4 regions of the Kosakonia oryzae genome follow, and region 2 is predicted to be linked to each of the others. Evidence: predicted binding sites of a transcription regulator. Region 2 holds the regulator's gene; each other region holds the start of a gene.
What was found. Region 2 encodes CRP, which controls carbon source genes, mostly activating them, when cyclic AMP is high. Its sites were predicted from a motif close to ATGTGANNNNNNTCACAT; they were not measured.
Positions count from the first base shown of each region.

Region 1: a site for CRP is predicted at 2,779-2,796, ahead of msrB (peptide-methionine (R)-S-oxide reductase MsrB). Genes of this name have one in related genera too.
Region 3: a site for CRP is predicted at 2,285-2,302, ahead of ydfZ (putative selenium delivery protein YdfZ). Genes of this name have one in related genera too.
Region 4: a site for CRP is predicted at 2,532-2,549, ahead of AWR26_RS13740 (PhzF family phenazine biosynthesis protein). Genes of this name have one in related genera too.

Region 1 covers NZ_CP014007.2:3,167,275-3,171,792, forward strand. The annotation lists gene sppA (signal peptide peptidase SppA) at 1-113, shown strand, start outside; gene ansA (asparaginase) at 175-1,191, shown strand; gene pncA (bifunctional nicotinamidase/pyrazinamidase) at 1,202-1,843, shown strand; gene AWR26_RS15145 (YeaC family protein) at 1,933-2,208, opposite strand; gene msrB (peptide-methionine (R)-S-oxide reductase MsrB) at 2,247-2,660, opposite strand; gene gapA (glyceraldehyde-3-phosphate dehydrogenase) at 3,004-3,999, shown strand; gene AWR26_RS15160 (D-hexose-6-phosphate mutarotase) at 4,076-4,518, shown strand, end outside.
Region 2 covers NZ_CP014007.2:417,928-422,445, forward strand. The annotation lists gene argD (bifunctional acetylornithine/succinyldiaminopimelate transaminase) at 1-96, shown strand, start outside; gene AWR26_RS01890 (YccS/YhfK family putative transporter) at 86-2,164, opposite strand; gene crp (cAMP-activated global transcriptional regulator CRP) at 2,212-2,844, opposite strand; gene AWR26_RS01900 (OsmC family protein) at 3,157-3,561, shown strand; gene AWR26_RS01905 (phosphoribulokinase) at 3,591-4,460, opposite strand; gene AWR26_RS01910 (YheU family protein) at 4,516-4,518, opposite strand, start outside.
Region 3 covers NZ_CP014007.2:2,905,152-2,909,669, forward strand. The annotation lists gene AWR26_RS13820 (GntR family transcriptional regulator) at 87-773, shown strand; gene AWR26_RS13825 (DUF1796 family putative cysteine peptidase) at 854-1,690, opposite strand; gene ydfZ (putative selenium delivery protein YdfZ) at 2,403-2,606, shown strand; gene AWR26_RS13835 (mannitol dehydrogenase family protein) at 2,670-4,133, opposite strand; gene AWR26_RS13840 (MFS transporter) at 4,310-4,518, opposite strand, start outside.
Region 4 covers NZ_CP014007.2:2,889,023-2,893,540, reverse strand. The annotation lists gene AWR26_RS13755 (MarC family NAAT transporter) at 1-88, shown strand, start outside; gene AWR26_RS13750 (alpha/beta hydrolase) at 88-1,242, shown strand; gene AWR26_RS13745 (sugar transporter) at 1,255-2,457, opposite strand; gene AWR26_RS13740 (PhzF family phenazine biosynthesis protein) at 2,630-3,421, shown strand; gene AWR26_RS13735 (L-lactate dehydrogenase) at 3,628-4,518, opposite strand, start outside.

The sequences.
Region 1 (4,518 bases), 2.7 Mb from region 2:
CGCCGCTGGCCAGTGCTGCGCAGGAAGTCAAAGCCGAAACGGACAAACTGGCGGTGTTTAACGATCCACAAAATCGTTACGCCCTCTGTCTGAACTGCGCCAATATCCGCTAAACTCACCTCACACGTCCCCTCCACCGGAGGGGATTTTTTTAGATGCGGCAAGAACGAAACCATGCAAAAGAAATCTATTTACGTTGCCTACACCGGCGGTACCATCGGTATGCAACGCTCAGAACACGGTTATGTGCCGGTTTCCGGCCACCTGCAACGTCAACTGGCGCTGATGCCGGAGTTCCATCGCCCGGAGATGCCGGATTTCACGATTCACGAATATGCCCCGCTGATGGACTCTTCCGATATGACGCCGGAAGACTGGCAGCATATTGCTGATGATGTGAAAGCGCACTACGACGAGTACGACGGTTTTGTCATTCTGCACGGCACCGACACCATGGCGTACACCGCGTCAGCACTGTCGTTTATGCTGGAAAATCTTGGCAAGCCGGTAATTGTGACAGGGTCACAAATCCCACTCGCCGAGCTTCGCTCCGACGGGCAAATTAATCTGCTGAACGCGCTGTATGTGGCGGCAAACTTCCCGATTAACGAAGTGACGCTGTTCTTCAACAATCGCCTCTATCGCGGCAACCGCACCACCAAAGCGCATGCGGACGGTTTTGATGCATTCGCTTCACCGAACCTGCCACCGTTGCTGGAAGCCGGTATCCACATTCGCCGCCTCAATACGCCGCCTGCACCGCACACGGTGGGAGAATTGATCGTGCATCCTATCACCCCGCAGCCAATTGGCGTGGTGACGATTTATCCGGGGATCTCCGCCGATGTGGTGCGTAATTTCCTGCTTCAGCCGGTAAAAGCATTGATTCTGCGCTCCTATGGCGTGGGAAATGCGCCGCAAAACGGCGATTTCCTGAAAGCCTTGCAGGATGCCAGCGCGCGCGGCATCGTGGTGGTCAACCTGACGCAATGTATGTCCGGCAAGGTGAATATGGGCGGCTACGCCACCGGTAATGCTCTCGCCCACGCAGGGGTGATTGGCGGCGCGGATATGACTGTCGAAGCCACGCTGACCAAACTGCACTACCTGCTGAGCCAGCAGCTTGATGCGGACGCGATCCGTACCGCGATGATGCAAAATCTGCGTGGTGAACTGACGCCGGATGAATGAGGAGTTTTGTATGACGCAACGTGCCCTGCTGTTGGTCGATATCCAGAATGATTTTTGCGCCGGCGGCGCGCTGGCCGTGGCCGAAGGCGACAGCACCGTGGATATCGCCAATGCCCTGATCGAGTGGTGTAAATCACGCGGCGATGCGGTACTGGCAAGCCAGGACTGGCACCCTGCTAATCACGGCAGCTTTGCCAGCCAGCACGGTGTTGCGCCGTTCAGCACCGGCAAGCTGGATGGTTTAGCGCAAACGTTCTGGCCGGATCACTGCGTGCAGAACAGTGACGGCGCGGCGCTGCACCCGCTGCTGAATCAGCAGGCCATTGATGAGGTGTTCCGCAAAGGTGAAGATCCGAACATCGACAGTTACAGTGCGTTTTTCGATAACGATCACCGCAAAGCTACAGCGCTGCATGGCTGGCTGCAGCAGCACGGGATTCGTGAGTTAATCGTGCTGGGGCTGGCCACCGACTACTGCGTCAAATTCAGTGTGCTGGATGCGTTGAAGCTGGGCTACGTGGTCAGTGTCATCACCGATGGCTGCCGGGGCGTCAATATTCAGCCGCAGGACAGCACGCAGGCATTTATGGAGATGGCGGTAGAAGGCGCCACGCTCTATACATTGGCAGACTGGCAGGAAACACACGCCTGAGGGCATAGCCGGACAGAGGCTGTTGCCTGTCCGGCTTGCGATTTTACAGGCCAGATAAGGCGAAGCTGCCCTCCGGCATCGCGCAACGCCTATGACTTAAATGTCGCGATCGGCTTCGGCGCAATGCCGAAATCCTCTTTCAACTGCTGCTTACTTTTCATCACCATCTGCCCGTTAGTGTCGATGGTCATGTGCTGCGCCTGCGTGTTGTTGCGCGCCTGCCATAACATCACCAGTTGCAGGCTGTTCTCTTTTTGCTCCGGCGTCAGCGCCACGCCGTCTGGCCATTTTCCTAATTCAACGGCCGTCGCCAGTCGCTGGTAGATCTCCGGCGTCATACTGTTAACAATTTGTTCAAGATCCATGTTACTCATCTCCGTGGAATAATAGCTGAATCGATTTTTCAGCCACGAGTCCGGCTACCATCTTCATCATCCGTGAAACTCAGCGAGGCGGAGTTCACACAATAACGCTCCCCCGTCGGCTGCGGGCCGTCCGGGAAGACATGGCCCAGATGCGCATCACATTTCCCGCAGCGAATTTCTACGCGCTGCATACCGTGGGAATAGTCATTGATGTAGCGGATCGCGTCTTCACTTACCGGTTCGAAAAAACTCGGCCAGCCACAGCCAGAATCGTACTTGGTTTGGGAATTGAACAGCGCAGCATCGCACACCAGACAGTGGTAAACGCCATCGCGCTTGTTATGCAGCAGATGCCCCGTGAACGGGGGTTCTGTGCCGTGATTTTGCGTCACATAAAACTGCATTTCAGTCAGTTCTTTTTTCAGGTCGTCTTCGGAGGAATTATTCGCCATATGCTCACATCTCGCGGTAAAAGTAAGACCATTTTTTCCAACGATTCTAACAAAACATTAACACTAGGGTGTTAACTTTTGTTCTAAACTTAGCAGTTGCGATAAAGCAGCCAGGTAAATGTGATGTATTTCACATTTTTATCCTGTCTGACCTTTAAAATCCCACGCGGCGCCTCCACATGGGGAGGATGCTCAAAGGAAGAGTGAGGCGAGTCAGTCGAACAAAGGTTATGCGGAGGATTGATTTGTCGCAATGATTGACACGATTCCGCTTGACGCTGCGTACGGTTTTTGTAATTTTACAGCCAACCTTTTATTCACTAACAAATAGCTGGTGGAATATATGACTATCAAAGTAGGTATCAACGGTTTTGGCCGCATCGGTCGCATTGTTTTCCGTGCTGCTCAGGAACGTTCTGACATCGAAATCGTTGGTATCAACGATCTGTTGGACGCTGAATACATGGCGTACATGCTGAAATACGACTCCACTCACGGCCCTTTCAAAGGTACCGTAGAAGTGAAAGACGGCAATCTGGTTGTTAACGGTAAAACCATCCGTGTTACTGCTGAGAAAGATCCGGCTAACCTGAAATGGAACGAAATCGGCGTTGACGTTGTTGCTGAAGCTACCGGTATCTTCCTGACCGACGAAACTGCTCGTAAGCACATCACTGCTGGCGCGAAAAAAGTAGTTATGACTGGTCCGTCCAAAGACAACACTCCGATGTTTGTTCGTGGCGCGAACTTCGACAAATATGCTGGCCAGGACATCGTTTCTAACGCATCCTGCACCACTAACTGCCTGGCTCCGCTGGCTAAAGTTATCAACGACAACTTCGGCATCATCGAAGGTCTGATGACCACTGTTCACGCAACCACCGCAACTCAGAAAACCGTTGACGGCCCGTCTCACAAAGACTGGCGCGGCGGCCGCGGCGCATCCCAGAACATCATCCCGTCCTCTACCGGTGCTGCTAAAGCTGTAGGTAAAGTACTGCCGGAACTGAACGGCAAACTGACTGGTATGGCGTTCCGCGTTCCGACTCCGAACGTATCTGTTGTTGACCTGACCGTTCGTCTGGAAAAAGCAGCGTCTTACGAAGAAATCAAGAAAGCCATCAAAGCCGCTTCTGAAGGCCCGATGAAAGGCGTTCTGGGTTACACCGAAGACGACGTTGTATCTACCGATTTCAACGGTGAAGTTTGCACTTCCGTGTTCGATGCTAAAGCTGGTATCGCACTGAACGACAACTTCGTGAAACTGGTTTCCTGGTACGACAACGAAACAGGTTATTCCAACAAAGTTCTGGACCTGATCGCTCACATCTCCAAATAAGTTGAGATGAGCATATGATCTGAAAGAGCGACTTCGGTCGCTCTTTTTTTTGTTTTCAAGACAGAGGATTGCGTTAATGATTACAAAAATTTTTGCACTTCCGGTACTCGAACAAATTACCCCAACGCTTACCCGCCGTAAAATGGACGAACTGGATGTGTTAGTCGTTGAACATCCGCAGGTTAAAGCCGCCTTTACCTTGCAGGGCGCACATCTGCTCTCATGGAAACCGCAAAGCGAACAGGAAGTCCTGTGGCTGAGCGGCAACACTCCGTTTAAAGACGGCGTCGCAATCCGTGGCGGTATTCCAGTGTGCTGGCCATGGTTTGGCCCGGCAAAACAGCAAGGCCTGCCTGCGCACGGTTTTGCGCGCAATCTGCCGTGGACGCTGAAAGCGCATAACGAAGATGCAAACGGCGTGGTGCTGACTTTTGAACTGCAAAGCAGCGATGCCTCGCGCAAATTGTGGCCGCACGACTTTACTCTGTATGCACGTTATAAACTGGGCGCAACCTGTGA
Region 2 (4,518 bases):
ATGCGCTTTGCACCGTCGCTGGTTATTGACGAGCAGGATATTGATGAAGGGATGCGCCGCTTTGCCAGCGCAGTCGAGAAAGTGGTTAATGGTTAAGACGTCGGCTTAGCCAAATGCCGTGATGCGGGCGCTGACGCCATGCCACTGACGAAATGGTGTGCATGGTGTTCAGATGCCCGATAACCCGTTGTAAATGCTGTTCAAGCGTGCTCATTGGCCCGTGGGTCAGCGTTTCCGGCGCTTCCAGAATATTGACGTCACCGGACTCTCCCGGCCCGTCATACTCCAGCCGCTGCTGACAACGCTGCAGCGCAATTTCACAGGACTGCAAATAGCGCTGCGCCAGTTCCGGCGTCAGCATCGTATGCTCGCGCGCCAGCGTGGTCATCGCATTGATATGTTCGACAATAAATTGGCTGTGTGTGACCCACAACTTCATATCTTCCAGATAGCGGGTGTTAAAGCCGGGTTCCTGCATTGCCTGATTGAGCGAGTTAAAAAGTGCATTATGTGCCTGGTTGACGCGCATACGCTGCCAGGCGAGCGGTGTTGGCTGCGGGTCATCGCTGAGGATCAGGCGAATCGCCTGCTGATCTGTTTCCAGCGCGTCGTGGGCATTCTGACGCAGCAAGCCGCTTTGCCATTGCGGCCACAACCAGACCATACCGCCAAAGGCGATCAGGCAGCCAATTAAGGTATCGATTAGCCGCGCGACAATAAATTCTTCGCCATTTAAGGTCAGCAGTTGCAATGAGTACACCGCGGTAATGGTAAAACCGACCATCGCCCAGCCGTAACTTTTGCGGATAATCAGATAGCTGACCAGCGTAATCAATAACATGGCCGTCAGCGTAAAACCGAGCGGAACATGAAAGTGCAGCGTGATCCCGGCGATCACCAGCCCGGCAAGGGTTCCTGCCGCCCGGTGGACAATGCGCACGCGTGTCGCGCCATAACCATTTTGCGTGACAAACATAATCGTCATCATGATCCAGTAGGGCTTCGGCAGATGCAGGGCGCTGCCCATCAGGCTGGCAATACTGAGCATTACGCTGATGCGCGCCGCATTACGCAGCGCGGCAGATTTCAGGGATAAATAGCTTTTCAGCGCCGGGAGCAATGGCAATCGACGCTGCTTCTCCGCCATCAGATCGCGGATGTACAGAGGACGCTGCGTACGCAGTACGCGGGCGATGCGGCTAAAGTGCCAGGCGCAAAACTGGCCTACCGGATTATCCGGGTGCTGGCGGGCGATTTTTTCCAGCGCGCCGATTTGCTTCTCCATTGTGAAACGCGTCGGATAGCGATGGTAGAGAATGTCGTCCGCCAGCACGCGTAAACGGGCGGCGACGGTCTGCGCATTCCAGCGAATCACCTGCTCGGCGTGGGTTTGTTCAACCAGCTTTTGTACCTCTTCCGGCTGGTGCAGGCTGACGGAAATATGCTCTTGCAAATCCAGCGCGACCTGGAAAACGCGCAGCAGGCGTTTGTAGTCGTTATGCTGATTGGCCGCCAGCATATGCAGCTGTTGGTAGCACTGGCTAATCATATCCACCACTTTTTGCTGGCGTGCAAGCAGCGGCGGCAGGGCTTTTTCCGGATCGGCATGCTGCGTCAGCAGGCTGTATTTGGCTTCGCAATAATCAGCCAGTTGCCGGTAGAGCAAACTTAACGATTCGCGCAGTGGTTGTTCTCGCCACATCCAGAACCAGAACCAGTTAAACAGCCCGTACCATAGCGTGCCCAGCGTGTAGATCAGCAGTGGCTCCCACACCGGCATATTCCCGGCGAGGCTGAGCGTGAAGATGGCGGCAATCAGCGAGGCGGGCAATAAACGCCCGTGCAATGCGCTGATCTCGGCCGTGACGCCCAGTAGCAGAGTCAGCATGGTAAAGATCAGCGGCAGCGGAAGATCTTCCGCCAGCAACAATTGCACCGCCAGGCTGCTACCTGCAAACAGACAGCCGCCAATCATCAGGCGCTTAAAGAAGCGCTTATGCGGCGTGTCGAGACCGGCAATGTTGCAGCAAGCGGGAACGAGTGAGAAAAGCAGACCCTGTTGCAGATGGCCGACGAGCAGGCCAATCGCCACAGGCAGACATAACACCAGCGTTTGTCGCAGTGCGTAGTTGATTTCGGGGTGATAAATCAGCCTGCGCCACATGAGGAGAGAAAACGGCGCGCCGGGTAAACGATGCGCCGTTTTACGGATTAACGTGTTCCGTATACCACGATGGTTTTGCCGTGGGCGGAGATCAGGTTTTGATCTTCCAGCATTTTCAGGATGCGGCCGACAGTCTCACGGGAGCAACCAACGATTTGGCCAATCTCCTGGCGAGTGATTTTAATCTGCATGCCGTCCGGGTGAGTCATTGCGTCCGGCTGTTTTGCCAGATTAAGCAATGTCTGCGCGATACGGCCCGTTACGTCCAGGAACGCCAGGTTGCCGACTTTCTCCGAGGTCACCTGAAGGCGACGCGCCATCTGCGCGGAGAGACGCATCAGAATATCCGGGTTCACCTGGATAAGCTGACGGAATTTTTTGTAGGAAATTTCGGCGACTTCACAAGCGGTCTTGGCGCGTACCCAGGCACTGCGCTCCTGACCTTCTTCGAACAAGCCCAGTTCACCGATAAAATCACCCTGATTAAGGTAAGAGAGAATCATCTCTTTACCTTCCTCATCCTTGATTAGCACTGCCACTGAGCCTTTAACGATGTAATACAGCGTTTCCGCCTTTTCACCCTGGTGAATCAGCGTGCTCTTCGACGGGTACTTATGAATGTGGCAATGAGACAAGAACCATTCGAGAGTCGGGTCTGTTTGCGGTTTGCCAAGCACCATGCGCGGTTATCCTCTGTTATAAGCTGGCTCCGAAAGCGGGGATATAGGTTTCAGCCTGCTTGCGGGGTTGCAATCAAAGCTTCTCATGTCCTGAGAAGTGGGCCGTCAGCGTTATCTGCGGCCTCTAATCTACGATGTCATGCATACATGCGTAACATCCATTTATCTTTGTAGCATCCAGATTGTTTTAGCATAGGTTTTCACGCCTGTCTCCTGGTGTCTCGCTTCAGCATGACGCAGGTCGCCTTCCGTTGCGAGTTTTGTTATGTACGCGTAATCTGTGGAGAAAATTACTACTCCGGAGTGTATAAAATGCAGGCACGTGTGAAATGGGTTGAAGGGTTGACCTTCCTGGGTGAGTCCGCATCTGGCCACCAAATTCTGATGGACGGTAATTCCGGGGATAAAGCGCCAAGCCCGATGGAGATGGTGCTGATGGCGGCGGGCGGTTGCAGTGCAATCGACGTCGTTTCCATCCTGCAGAAAGGGCGCCACGACGTGACCGACTGCGAAGTGAAGCTGACTTCCGAGCGCCGTGAAGAGGCACCGCGTCTGTTTACGCACATCAATCTGCACTTTATCGTCACCGGTAAGGCGCTGAAAGACGCGGCGGTTTCCCGCGCGGTGGATCTGTCGGCGGAAAAATATTGCTCCGTAGCGCTGATGCTGGAGAAGGCCGTGAAGATCACTCACTCCTACGAGGTTATCGAAGCCTGATGCCCTGGCCCGGCGCCAGGCTTGCCGGGCTACTTAATCTTTTTCCCTTCCATCAGCCGTTGCACCAGCGGCGTCATAATCAATTCCATCGCCAGCCCCATCTTGCCGCCCGGTACCACCAGCGTATCCATATGGGAAATAAACGAACCCTGCAGCATCGCCAACAGCCACGGGTAATCAATGCCCTGCAAATTCTGGAAGTGAATGACTACAAAGCTTTCATCCAGCGACGGAATGCCTTTTGCGGCAAATGGGTTAGAAGTATCGACCGTCGGCACGCGCTGGAAGTTGATGTGCGTGCGGGAAAACTGCGGGGTGATAAAGTTGATGTAATCTTCCATCGAGCGAACCACCGAATCCATCACCGCTTCACGGGAGTGCCCACGTTCGCTGGTGTCGCGAATCAGTTTCTGGATCCACTCCAGGTTGACGATCGGCACCACGCCAACCAGTAAATCAACGTGCCGCGCCACGTCATTTTGCGGTGTCACTACGCCGCCGTGCAGCCCTTCGTAAAACAGCACGTCGGTGGGTTCCGGCAGCGGTTGCCAGGGCGTAAACGTGCCCGGAACCTGATTCCACGGCACCGCTTCATCGTAGGTATGCAGATATTTACGCGTTTGCCCGGTTCCGCTCTGGCCATATTCGCTAAAGGTCTGTTCGAGCAGGCCAAAGTCATTGGCATCCGGGCCAAAGTAACTGATATGCCGCCCAAGATCGCGGGCTTTGCGGATCGCCATATCCATTTCCGGACGGGTAAAGCGATGGAAGCTGTCACCTTCCACTTCTGCGGCATGCATGTTGAGCTGGGCGAAGATTTTACGGAAGGCGACGCTGGTCGTGGTGGTTCCCGCGCCGCTGGAGCCAGTAACGGCGATGACCGGATGTTTGGCGGACATAGCAACTCCCTGAATAAAACTGTGTTTGCAGTATAGTCAGCCGCCATCTACCCGGTTA
Region 3 (4,518 bases), 2.5 Mb from region 2:
TCCCACCCGGCCTGCGGGCCGGGTATGGGATGTAACGTAAATAAATGGTATGGTAGCCGGGTTAACCCTTTAAAAAGTAAGAGCGAATGGCCGCTGAAACGCAACTCAACCCTACACAGCCCGTAAATCAACAAATTTACCGCATTCTACGGCGGGATATTGTGCATTGCCTGATCCCACCGGGTACGCCGTTGTCGGAAAAAGAGGTGTCGGTGCGTTTCGACGTTTCGCGTCAGCCGGTGCGTGAAGCCTTTATTAAGCTGGCGGAAAATGGCCTGATTCAGATCCGCCCGCAGCGCGGCAGTTACGTTAACAAAATTTCCATGACGCAGGTGCGTAATGGCTGTTTCGTGCGCCAGGCGATCGAATGCGCCGTCGCCCGCCGCGCAGCTGCGCTGATTGATGACAGCGCCTGCTACCAGCTTGAGCAAAACCTCAATCAACAGCGCACCGCCATTGAGCGCAAGCAACTGAATGATTTCTTCGAGCTGGACGACAATTTCCACCAGAAGCTGGCGCTGATCGCCGATTGCCAGCTGGCGTGGGACACCATCGAAAACATCAAAGCCACCATCGACCGCGTACGCTATATGAGTCTTGACCACGTTTCGCCGCCGGAAATGCTACTGCGCCAGCATATGGATATCTTTTCCGCGCTGGAAAAACGTGACCCTGACGCAGTCGACCACGCCATGAGCCTGCACTTGCAGGAGATCAGTGAATCAGTAAAAACCATTCGCCAGGAAAATCGCGACTGGTTCAGCGAGGATTAACCTCCTCGCCGGCCACAGACATTGGCGGTGAACCACCATCACAGCAGCTCACCGCCTCTGGATAGATCTCGCGTCAGCGGCTAAACCGGCATTCCGGTGTCTGTCGCGACGGGCGTCGGTGCCGGGCGAGTTTCGCCTTTGCTCAGATTGTACCGGTCTACGGTGTCAAACATTTCGACAAACAGGCGATCGTCTTTTCGCGCCCAGAATGTATCCTGATCCTCTCCACCCCAGATCTCATGGGTATGACAGGCGAACTCCAGTAAGCCGGAGTGATGCGGTGTGAAATCGATCCGCTTCTGTGTCTCCTGCGGGACAATATTCTGATAGAAAAGCACAACTTCACACTCGCAACCTTTCGCGTTGTACAACGACAGCAGCTCATTCAGATGCTCTCTTAGTAGAGCAAGATCGGAATTCGCCGTGACGCGGTGATGGTAAAGGAAGACAAAATTTTTATTTCCTCGCCAGGCGAGCTGACGCTCAATGCGCCGTTTGAATGTCTGCTTATCGGCGGAAATGCCGAGGGGATCGTGATGCGTAAATTCAAATCCCAGCATATGTCTTTCGCTGTACTGGCCCACGCAATCCTTATAATAGGTGGAGCGCACAACAGAATGGTCGCCATCGGGGAAATGCTGCAAATACGTTTTGTCGAGTAAATTCTGGTAATTATCTTTTTCCATCTGAAGAATATATTCTATATTAGAACGCCCGGAGGAAAAAATAGAGCTGAACGATTTTCTGTTGTGCCGACGGAGAATATCGTCCGGCAGGCAATTTTCTCCGAGGGAAATCCAGTAGACGTCCGCATCCCCGCTGTGACGATATTTCCATTTCTTCCGCAGATGCGTAATTGTGCGTTTAAGCGACTTAAGATGATTTCTCACCTGTTGTCTGATGAGTTCACTTTTCATTATGTCATCCCCATCCCGTATCGTTATAACACCATTAAAATGAAGCGATAAGACATCTCATCGCCATTAAAATTGTTATTTACATCAATGAGTTAAAATAAAACCACATTATAAAAGGCGTTCATGTGCCTCGCCTGTTCGTTAATGAACAGCCGACATTAATGGAATAATTTCAACTGGTGATAATTCCAGATATATCTTTATTCTGTTGTTACTGGCAGAAAATTCAGCACCGAATAGCCAGCGGCAAATTAATCTATCGGCATTTATCACATGCCGACAAAACCAGGCTTCCTGCACGCCCCTGTCGCTCCGTTTTTATTTAAAACATTCGCCCTCTTTTTTATTCAAAAGAAACCCGACGCAGGATTCTACCGCGCTAAAAAGAATAAAAAATCCGAAACAGTCACTAACATATCGTTACAGAGTGTACGCGTTATCGCGCGGCAGGTAGTAATCAGGAAAATCTTAAAAGCTTTTTATCATTGATGAAGCAAAAGGGGATCAGGGAAATAAACGCGAGGTTTTTACCTATAGCAGATTGATTTAAGGCGGTTGTCATCGCGTAATGCCAAAAATTTTTTCTGCAAAAAAGTGTGATGTTGATCAAAAACAAAAACTCGTTATCTCAGGAGCGTATTTATAAGGCGTCCGTAGCGGGGACATCTTCTGCCCCGTTTCGTTTTTTGGATATCAATAAGGAGAAACCACCATGGTGACTTATGATCGTAACCGTAATGCGATTACCACTGGCAGCCGCGTAATGATTAATGGTACGGGCCGTACCGGCAAAATTATTGCGATTCACGCAGCCGGGCTGGACGCCGCGCAACTGCGTCGCAGCAAAACGGTAGAAGTGGAAGGTTGTGAAGGTAAATTCGAACCGGTTGAACTGATTCGGCTTGGTCTGCACTAAATGGTGAAAATGGCCGCATAACGGCAAAAAAGAATGCCGCCGGGGCGGCATTCTTTCGATGATTTACAGCGCTGCGGCGTATTCTGCCACTGTCGCTTTCGCCCCTTTCTCCAGCAGTGAACGATACGCGTTCTGTACCTGCGCCACAAAGGCCGCTTCTTTCGGCAGTTCGTTGCCAAAAATCGCTTCGATGCCCAACAGTGCCTGAACACGCGCTTCACCTTCCGCGCTTGCGTTAACCGCACCCTGAATCACCGTCAGCAGCGGATCGCACACTTCGATCGCTTGACCTTGTTCATCAACACCGCCGACGTAGCGCATCCAGCCCGCCACGCCCAGCGCCAGCAGCGCAAAGGAATCCTGATGCGCTAAGTGCCAGCGTACGGAATCGAGCATACGCTGCGGTAATTTCTGGCTGCCGTCCATTGCGATCTGCCAGGTACGGTGACGCAGTGCAGTGTTGCTGTAACGCGCAATCAGCAGATCGGCGTAACGCGCAAGGTCAACGCCCTTCACTTTCAGCGTCGGTGCCTGCTCTTTCAGCATCAGCGCGTGCGCCGCGCGGCGATAGTTATCGTCGTCCATACATTCGTTGATGTGCTGATAACCGGCCAGGTAGCCCAGATAAGCGAGGAAGGAGTGGCTGCCGTTCAGCATGCGCAATTTCATCTCTTCGAACGGCACGACGTCGGCAACCAGTTCGGCGCCCGCTTTTTCCCATGCCGGACGACCCGCAACAAAGTTATCTTCAATCACCCACTGGCGGAACGGTTCACAGGCCACGCCTGCCGGATCGCGCACGCCGGTAAGCTGTTCGATTTTATCCAGCGTTTCCGCCGTTACTGCCGGAACAATACGGTCCACCATGGTTGACGGGAACGTCACGTTGGCGTCAATCCAGTCTGCCAGTTCCTCATTCACTGCACGGGCATAAGCGCACACCACATTACGGGTAACGTGGCCATTTTCCGGCATGTTATCGCAGGACATCACGCTGAATGCCGCCAGCCCTGCCGCTTTACGACGCGCCAGCGCTTCCACCACCACGCCAACTGCAGATTTCGGCTGCTGCGGGTTTTGCAGGTCGCCAACGATTAACGGATGATCGAGCATCAGTTTGCCGGTCGCCGGCGAGTGGCAATACCCTTTTTCGGTGATGGTCAGTGAGACAATCGCCACCTGCGGCTCGCACATGGCGGCCAGTACGGTTTCCAGGCCATCAACCTGCGCGTGCAGCGCGCGTTTCACCACGCCAACTACCCGCGCGGTCCACGCGTCGGCAGACATTTCCGCCACGGTGTACAGATTATCCTGCTGTTTCAGGTCAGCAATTTGCTGCTCACCGCCGATCAGATTGACCTCGCAATAACCCCAGTCGCTGCCGTGCTCTGCGGCCAGAATATCCGCATACACCGACTGGTGAGCGCGGTGAAAAGCGCCAAACCCCAAATGTACAATGCGTGGAACCAGTTTGTTACGATCGTAAGTAGGTAACGTGGCTTTCGCCTTTAATAGCCTGTTTTCCATGGTGGGACTCATCTTATTAAGTGAAACAGTGGTTCAATAGATTACGGGCTGTCGCAAATCAGACGTTGATTTACGACAGCATTTGCGGACTACACTAACTAGAATGGTAACCAAATGTGTCAAAATCCCTTTAGCTTAGCCCTGGCTTAGCGAACTGTTCCGGCGATCACAGGGGTTCAGATATAGTTACGGTTGCCCACCGGCTGGGCCGCCGCACGCGGTTCAGCCGCGTCTTGCAGAATATTCAAATCGCGGTCGCGCACTTCCGGCATCAGCACGGCGGAGAGCAAACCAATCAGCGAGTAAGCCACCAGCATGACGACTATCGGCCACCAGGAGCCAGTCATATTGCAGAAGATCCCCGCCAGTACTGGCCCGAATCCGA
Region 4 (4,518 bases), 2.5 Mb from region 2:
GATGGGCTTTTTGCTGGTCTGCATGGGCGTACAATTTATCATCAACGGCGTGCTGGAGATTATTACCACTTTCCACGGAGCCGCCTGATGGGTAGAGGGGTTGTGCTGGCGATCGTGATGTTGTTGCTGGCAGGCTGTCAGCATCAGCACACCGCGCCACCGCCGCTGGGGCAGGCAAGTTTTGCCGATTATCAGTTACAAACCCGCGACTATGTACGCGCGCATCGGGCCTTTCAGACGCTGGATAAATCGGCGGAGCTGGCGCTCAACACGCCGCAGGAGTGGCGCCCGTCGCAGCCTGCCCGTAAAGGCATTTTACTGATCCACGGCCTTGGCGATGGGCCTGGCTCGTTTGTCGATATTGCGCCAGCGCTGGCGAAACAGGGTTTTTTGGTGCGCACTGTCCTTTTGCCGGGGCACGGCACCCGGCCCTCTGACCTGCTGAACGTCAGCGTCGAACAGTGGCGGCAGGTGGTGCGCGAACAGGCCGATATCCTGGCAAAAGAGGTGGATACACTGTGGCTCGGCGGCTTCTCCACCGGCGGCAATCTGGCGCTGGAGTATGCCATGACGCATCACGATCGGGTGCAGGGCTTGCTGTTGTTCTCTCCGGCGTTTAAATCCAACACCAGCTACGATTTTCTCGCCCCGACGGTAGCGCTGTTTCGCGACTGGCTGCGCCCACCGAGCGCGATATTCCCGCAGCAGATCGCCACCCGTTATTTACGCGTACCGACGAATGGGTTTGCCCAGTTCTGGCGGACCAGCGCCAGTGCCCAGCGGTGGCTGGCGCGTAAAACCTGGGACAAACCGGCGCTGATTGTGCTGACCGAGCATGATTCCGTGCTCAATACCCGTTGGATCCTCGACCATTTTGATCGCAGCTTTCCCCATCCCGCCAGCCGGCTGATCTGGTACGGCGCACCGCGTCCGGAAGTGGCGAACGTCTCCCGCATTCTGGTGAAAACGGATTTTCTGCCGCAGGATCGCATCAGCCAGTTTTCGCATATGTCAGTGCTGTTTTCGCCGCAAAACCCGCTGTATGGCCGCAAAGGCAGCGTGTTGCTCTGCGCCAACGGTCAGCCTGACGACGCAGCGCAGCGCTGCCTGAAGGGGGACGAGGTGTGGTATTCCGACTGGGGGCTGGTCGAAGCGGGTAAAATTCACGCCCGCCTGACCTGGAACCCGTGGTTTGACTGGCAAACCGCGGTGATGGACAAAATGGTGTCCGAAACGCTGTGATCCGCGAGCCGCTTACATATGGCTGTGGCTTATCTGTTCTTCCAGTTTTACCGGCCAGCGGCGGAAAATCACCACCGCCCATACCAGCGCGGCAATCGCCGGGATGGCACCCGCATAGCCGATGATATCCATCGACCAGTGCAGACTGATCTGGTTGCCAACCAGCGCACCGGCGCCAATGCCAATATTAAAAATGCCGGAAAACAGCGCCATCGCTACGTCAGTGGCATCGGGCGCCAGCGCCAGCACTTTCACCTGCATACCGAGGCCGATAATCATAATCGCAATGCCCCAGAAAACGCTCAGCACCGCCAGATGCATTTCACTGCCGGAAGCGGGCAGCATTAACACCAGCGACAATACCAGCAGGCCAATCGCGCTGCACACCAGACCGGACGCGTGCTGGTTGCCCAACTTACCGAACAAGATACTGCCGATAATGCCCGCGCCGCCGAGGATCAGCAGCAGTACGGTGGCGAAACCGGCGCTAAAGCCCGCCACATTCTGCACAAACGGCTCAATATAGCTGTAAGCGGTGTAATGGGCGGTCACCACCACCACCGTCAGCAGGTAGATGCACATCAGCGCCGGACGACGGAACAGCAGCGGCAGGCTTTTCAGCGAGCCGGAGTGTTCGCTAGGCAGCGACGGCAGCAGTTTTATCAGAGAAACCAGCGTGATGAGCGCGCCAAGACCGATGGCAAAGAAGGTGGTGCGCCAGCCAAAATATTGCCCGACAATGCGGCCAATCGGCAGACCCAGCACCATCGCCAGTGCCGTACCGGTGGCGATAAGGCTCAGCGCCTGCGCGCGTTTACCGGCAGGAGCCAGGCGGATTGCCAGCGAGGCAGTGATCGACCAGAAAATCGCATGGGCGAAAGCAATACCGATGCGGCTTATCACCAGCACTTTAAAGTTCCACGCCAGAAACGACAGCACATGGCTGGCAATAAACAACACAAACAAACCAATCAACAGTTTACGACGCTCGATCTGGCTGGTCAGCAGCATAAAGGGCAGCGACATCAGCGCCACAACCCAGGCGTAGATGGTCAGCATAATCCCCACCTGCGCGGTCTCCATGTCGAAGCTCTGAGCGATATCCGACAGTAACCCCACGGGCACGAACTCGGTGGTATTAAAAATGAAAGCAGCGACGGCAAGCGTCACAACCCGAAGCCACGCGACTTTTCGTGAAACGGTATTCGTAGTCATAAAGTGTTCTGGCTTGGTTAGAAAAAAGAAGAGGAGAAGATCTTAAAGCTTTTGTTGGCGAAAATACAAACATTTTGTGATGTAGATCTCACTTTGCATTCAGTAAATAAATACCGATTGCATCGGTTGCCAATAGCGTTCAGAAACAGAGAACGATAAAGAGGAAACGGCTATGCAAACAATTGACTTTTATATGGTGGACGCCTTTAGCGACCAAACTTTTGGCGGCAATGCCGCTGCCGTGTGCCCGCTTACCGAATGGCTGCCTGACGATCTGCTGCTGAAAATGGCGCAGCAGCATAATCAATCCGAGACGGCGTTTTTTGTCCGCAATGACACCGGGTTTGAGCTGCGCTGGTTTACCACGCAGGCGGAAATTAACCTCTGCGGGCATGCCACTCTTGCCGCCGCGCACGTGATTTTTGAGTATCTGGATTACCCGGCGACGGAAATTCTCTTCGCGACCCGTTTTGTCGGCCCGCTGACGGTCTCGCGTAACGGTGACTGGCTGACGCTCGATTTTCCGGCCTGGGCAACACAAGAGGTCAGCACGCCGCCGGAACTGTTGCTGCAAACGCTGGGTATCAGCACGGCGAAAGAGGTGCGCGTGGCGCGGGATTATCTGGTAGTGCTGGAGAACCAGGTGCAGGTGGAAGCGTTGCGACCGGATATTGCCGCCATGAAGCCGCTGGGAAAAATGGTCTGCGTGACCGCGCCGGGGGATGAGTACGATTTTGTCAGCCGCTTTTTCTGCCCGGGCGAATCGGTGGCGGAAGATCCAGTGACCGGCTCGGCGCACAGCATGTTGATCCCCTACTGGGGCGAGAAGCTGAATAAAACGGTGATGCAGGCGCGGCAGGTCTCAGCGCGCGGCGGCGATTTACGCTGTGAATGGCGCGGCGACCGCGTGCTCATCGGTGGCCAGGCGACGCTCTATCTGCTGGGAAAAGTCTATCTGCGCTAATCGCATTGCTGCGGCGGCTTCGCCTTATCCCGCTACACCAGGACGCCGTGTATTTGTCGCCGCATCAGGCTCTCCATGATGCGCCGCTGCTGGCTGCGAAACGCAGAACGAGTCTGTTCAAGCCGCGAGCGCGAACGCCCGGAGATCCGCCAGCAGCTTGAAGTGTTGCCAGGGCGGCTAACCATTGCCGGTTAACCGCACGGGCTTCAGGGCAGGCGGGCAATATTGGCTTTAATCACCGCGACGGAGTGATTGAATTTCGCCACTTCGTCACCTTCCAGTTGTAACTCAATAATCTGCTGGACGCCGCTTTGCGTCAGCACGGCCGGCACGCCAATCGCCACATCTTTTACGCCGTATTCACCGTCGAGAATGCAGGAGATCGCCAGCGCGCGGTGGCTGCCGGTAAAGATATTGCGGCAGATCTCGGCGATAGTTCCGGCAATGCCGTACTCAGTGCAACCTTTGCGGTTGTAGATCTCAAAGCCGTGGCGGCGCACTTTGTCTGCCAGCGCATCGAAATCCAGGGGTTGCCCGGTTTTGCGCAGGTAGACGTCGGCAATCGGCGAACCGTACACCGAGGAGTGCGACCATACCGGAAACTGCGTATCGCCATGTTCGCCGAGAATAAACGCATCAATACTCTGTGCGCCAATATCCAGTGCTTGCGCCAGCGTGCGGCGCAGGCGTGTGGTATCCAGCCAGACGCCGGTGCCGATCACCTGGCTGCGCGGCAGGCCGGAGAGTTGCCACACCTGCCAGGTAATGATGTCGCACGGGTTGGTGGCGACGAGGAAAATACCGTTGAAACCGTTGGCCATCATGGACGGGACGATGTTTTTGACGATCCGCGCCGTGTTGGCCAGCTCATCCAGCCGCGTCTGGCCCGGCTGTAATGGGCCACCCGAGACGGTAATGACCGCAATGTCGATATCTGCGCACTCTTCCACCGGGCGCGTGGAGATGGTCATCATACCGGGCATATACGCGGCGGCATCCGCCAAATCCTGAACGTGGCCTTCCACGCGCTGCTGATTGAGATCGACGAGGATCAACTCCTCGCAAATGTTCTGGTTCAGCAGAGCATACGCGGCGGA